Regions from separate parts of the Halomonas sp. C22 genome, predicted to be linked through region 1. Evidence: riboswitches for the same ligand, from Rfam matches in the RefSeq annotation. Region 1 holds a riboswitch; the other holds the start of a gene.

Region 1 (2,391 bases):
GCGGCTCGCCGAGGTTCACACCGCTCAGCGCTGCCATCATGCCGACTCCACCGATGACCATGACCACGGCCACCGTCATGCCGCCTCCCAGCCATGCCCCACGGCCAAGACTGGCGCTATCCTGAGCCGCCCACAGCCGCTGCCAATAGCCCTGATGGAACAGGTTGGCTGCGGTCACGGCAATGACCAGTGTCAATGCCACGCTCAGCGAAGTTCCCATGGGCAAGGCCGGCAACGCCGCGTCACTGGGCATGGCAGGCAAGCGCCATAACGTTACGCCCGCCACGGCACATAGCAGGATCAACAGTAGCCAAGCCTGCCAGCGGTCGGTGGCCAAACTGGCTCGCAGGCCACCCAGAACAGTATAGACGAGGGTCGTCAGCGCTACGCCAATGATGACCCAGGCAGGTGGAACATCTGACAGTAGCGCGGTAATGGCACCGATGGCCGTCAGTTCAGCCGCCAGGAAACACCCCATGTACGCCACGGAGGCCAGCGTGACACAGTGGCGAACCCCTTTCCCGTAACACACCTCGGCGAACTCGGCGATACTGCGCCCGCCTGGCAGCGCCCGACGTATTCTGGGCCCGTAGAGCCCCAGCACCAGAAAGGGCAGCGCCGACCCCAAGGCATAGCCCAACAGAGCCACCGGCCCCACGAACGCGCCGATTTCAGGAGGCGCGAAGAGAATCCAGGCCCCCATCCCCGACGCCAGAAAAGAGAGCCCCAGGGTGGTTGCCGTCTGCGAGTTGCGCGCCGTGACATAGTCATCCAGCGAGCCTCCCCCAAAACGTGCCCGAAGGCCTAAAAAAGCAAAGCAGCACAGCGCTGCGCCCAGCACAGCAGACGTCAGGTACGGCATGTCGCGCTTCCTCCGCCGGTATTAACCGGATCAGGTTCCAGGGTCTGCGTGACGCGCATTCTCAGCCCGTAGTGGGCTCCCCTGGCGACAGTGAATGAATGAAGGCGGTATCTTCACTGAAAGGGGAGCCCTGGTAAAGCGTTACGCTGCATCCTGAACCATGGCCTAGGCTGGTTTCGGCACGCGCCCCATGAGATAGAACTCTGGATTAGGAGGAGTTCCCGCCAGGGTGACCAAACGATTCGACATGCCAAAAAAGGCGGCGATGGCACCGATGTCCCAGCAGTCTTCCAGGGTAAAGTCCACTTCCGCCAACCGGGTTTGCCACTGCGGCGTCAACTCACCCAGCTCGATGGCGCTGTGCAGCGCAAAATCGAGCATGCGCAGGTGCCGCTCGCTCAGCCCCGCTGTGCGGTGGTTGATGGCCACGTTGTCGGCCAGCAGAGGGTCCTTGCTGTAGATGCGTACCAGCGCGCCATGTGCCACGACGCAGTATAGGCAGCGATTGCGAGCGCTGGTGGCGACCACGATCATTTCCTTTTCTGCCTTGGTCAAGGTGTCGGATTCCCGCTCCATCAATGCATCGTGGTAGGCAAAGAAAGCGCGAAATTCCGCTGGGCGATGCGCCAGCATGAGAAACACATTGGGCACGAACCCGGCTTTTTCCTGCACCGCCAACATGGCCTTGCGAATGTCGTCAGGCAGGTCGTCCAGGCTCTCGGGGATATTAAATCGGCTTAATGACGCAGACATGTTTACCTCTTTCTTGTTATGTTGATGACCGTCATCTTCAATACGTCTTTATGGTTAACAAAATGCTAACTCTTTAGGCTTTCATTACACCTTGAGGCTCGCCATACTCTTGCTGAGCATATTTCACAAGAGCCGTCAGCGTTGAGCCAAGCGGCGTCTGGAACAGGGAAACCACCATGTCTTATTCTGAAGCAAGAGAGCACACGCCAGGGCGTTTGCATGCATTGTTCGCGGACCCCTACCGTGCGTTCGAAAACGATACGGATGAGCGTCAGTTGCATATCCGCATCATGCTTCATACTTTGCTGGCTCGCCCTATCGCTCATGGTCAAATCACGTTACGGGTGATTCACGGTTGGGAGAACGGCGGCTTCGAGCCAGAAGACCTGCAACATGCTGATTTCCACCTGAACAGTTTGGCAGATTTCCATGCCGCTGCTGCGCGTTTTGCGGCGGCCAATCGACAGAATGCACCGCTACCTGCCGATGGCAGCGCCATCCTGGCAGCGCCGCTGGCCGACGCCATTGCAGGTGCCGAAGTCGAAGGCCTGACCCTGAACGAAGACATCCGCGAAACGCCTGCTCGCTGGCCAGCGTTCGAAGGGGGGCTGGCGCTTTACACGCTGTTCAAGATGTATCATCGCCTGGTCTATGGCGAAGACGATACTTACCGCTGCTCTCAGTGCGAGACGCCCCACGGCCTGCGCGAAATCCATGAGTTCCATCTCGAAGAGGGCGAATTTGCCCTGCTGGCCCCGCTGAACGATGAGCCAGAT
Region 2 (2,391 bases), on a different contig from region 1:
GTTCAGCCGGTCATTGATGATCAGCGGCACTCCGCTACCTGCCAGCACTTCCTTGAGACGCTTGGCCTGGGCAATCATGGCCTCGTCGCTAGCCTGTTTGTCGCGTAGCTGGACCAGTGTGACGCCTCCTGCCACGGCGGCTTCCACGGTACGTTCCAGGCCCGTGGAGGCGCATAGCTGAGCATCCGTGACCAGATAGAGCGTAAGATCAACCGACATGTAGGGTCTCCGAGTGAGGTAGTGCAGGCAGGTCATCTGCCGTGAGCGAGTACAGGGTATCCAGCAGCGTCACATAGAAACTGCCTGGCCCTTCGGCCTGCTGCCCGGCGTGGCTGCCTGCCAGATTGAAGTAGGTCAGGGCGCCGAGCGTGGCGGCCAGCGGGGCGTGACGGTTGGCCGCCACGAAACCGGCGACCAGCGCGCTGAGCCCGCAGCCCAGGGTGGTTACCCGTGGCATCAGCGGGTGGCCACCGGCCAAACGATACAGCGACTGGCCATCGGTGACGATATCGGTGGCCCCGGTCATGGCGACGACACAGTGATATTGGCGAGCCAGGGTGATGGCCGCTTGGATGGCATCGTCGGTGCTGACCGTGGCATCCACGCCCCGGCCCTGGTGGGCAAGGCCGCTCAGCGCCATGATTTCCGAAGCATTGGCACGAATCACACTGGGCTGGTAAGCCAGCAGGGACAGGCAGGTTTGCTGGCGCAGCCGCGTGGCACCCACGGCAACCGGGTCCAGCACCCAGGGCACCGCGTGGGCCTGGGCAGAGTGGGCGGCCAGCTGCATGGCCTCGGCCCAAGGGGTAGAGAGCGTACCGATGTTGATCGAGAGCGCTCCCGCGATGGCGGTAAATTCCGCCACTTCTTCCTGGGCATGCAGCATGGCGGGGGAGGCCCCGGCGGCCAGCAGCAGGTTGGCGGTACTGTTCATGGCAACATAGTTGGTGATGCAGTGAACCAGCGGGGTCTGGTCACGCAGCGCGAGCAGCGTCTCGCGCGGGCTGGGTAGGGTCATGACTTCCTCCCGGCAGGGAGGTGGTGAATGGAAGCACCACGACTCCCTACGCCGGTGCTATCCGGTTCAGGTTCAAAGGGTGCTTCTCAGCCGCGTCGCGGCGCCCCTGTCGTAGGCGTACTATCCTCGGCCAGGCGGGATGTGTAAAGCCAATGGCGCGGAAAGATCAGCGAAACGCGATGCGCGTGCCGTAGGTCAGCATTTCATCGGGCGTTATGGCGCTGCCCGAGACGCCGATCATCTCGTCGCCACACTGGTCGGAACAGGTCAATACGCCGTGGGTCAGCCCAAGTTGCCCGAGGGTGTCGCGGATTTCGCCGGTGCCCAGAAACGTGCTGACTTGCCCCTGTGCATTGCTCAGGTCCGAGACGCCGTGGGCATGATGAAAGCGGACCTTGTAGATGCCATCCATCGAGACGACCTCCACGATGGGGGAAAAGCCGTTCTGTAGCGCGTTGGCCAACTGCTTCAACGTCAGGCGATCATCTAGCGTCATTTCAATGTCGGTCATGACACACTCCCAGGCTAACGATACGCTGAATGTACAGCTATAGAGATAGTAGTGTAGAAGAGCTGCATAGAAAATCCACTGCGACCAATGCCTGGGGAAGCGCTCCGCGCGCTGGCAGGCCTAGTGCACTGCATCCAGGGCGTGTTGTTGCAGTTTGATCAGCGGAATGATGTCCAGCGTGCGTGCATTGGTGCCTGACAGAATCACCGGCGGGGCCAGACCGACCTCTGCGGCTTCTGCCCAACGGTGGGCACACAGGCACCAGCGATCACCGGGCCGCAGGCCAGGAAAGCCGTACTCGGGGCGCGGGGTGACCAGGTCATTGCCCTGCGCGCGGGAAAACGCCAGGAACTCCTCGGTGACCATGGCACATACCGAATGAATGCCCACATCGTCGGTGCCGACCCGGCAAAAGCCATCACGATAAAACCCCGTCTTGGGCGAGTGACAGCAGGGGGTGAGCGGCTCACCCAGTACATTGAGATCACGTGACATGCGGCCTCCTCAGGCAGGGGCTAGAATTATCGCAGCGCCGCCCTCATACATGATCCAAGGGGCGGTAACGGCGGATTCGATGGGGTTCGCGTTAGCAGCAGCCTAAAGCCTTGTACATGGTATGGGCTTCGTCAAAGTATTTACGTACCAAAGTGCCTACTTGGGTACCAATTGCCAGATACATCACGCAGCAACAGGAGAAAGTCATGTCGTTTTCAGGTGAACAGCATCCCGGTGTTGCCCCTGCGGCTCCCCAGACCCAAGGGTTTCGGTTGAATCACACCATGCTGAGGGTCAAGGACCCGGAGCGCGCGCTGGCGTTCTATTCCCGCGTATTTGGCATGCAGGTGCTGCGGCGGCTGGATTT

The links. A riboswitch is a leader RNA that binds a small molecule or an ion and turns the genes downstream of it on or off. The one in region 1 is predicted to bind thiamine pyrophosphate.
Region 2: another riboswitch for thiamine pyrophosphate. It lies ahead of thiM (hydroxyethylthiazole kinase); the one in region 1 lies ahead of FEU76_RS02245 (sodium:solute symporter).

Annotation. Positions count from the first base shown of each region.
Region 1 is NZ_VBVC01000001.1:484,765-487,155, reverse strand. It holds gene FEU76_RS02245 (sodium:solute symporter) at 1-862, opposite strand, end outside; TPP riboswitch at 852-955, opposite strand; gene FEU76_RS02240 (peroxidase-related enzyme) at 1,028-1,615, opposite strand; gene FEU76_RS02235 (hypothetical protein) at 1,792-2,391, shown strand, end outside.
Region 2 is NZ_VBVC01000009.1:133,279-135,669, forward strand. It holds gene thiE (thiamine phosphate synthase) at 1-219, opposite strand, end outside; gene thiM (hydroxyethylthiazole kinase) at 209-1,018, opposite strand; TPP riboswitch at 1,045-1,136, opposite strand; gene FEU76_RS15735 (hypothetical protein) at 1,185-1,529, opposite strand; gene FEU76_RS15740 (DUF2237 family protein) at 1,650-2,024, opposite strand; gene gloA (lactoylglutathione lyase) at 2,231-2,391, shown strand, end outside.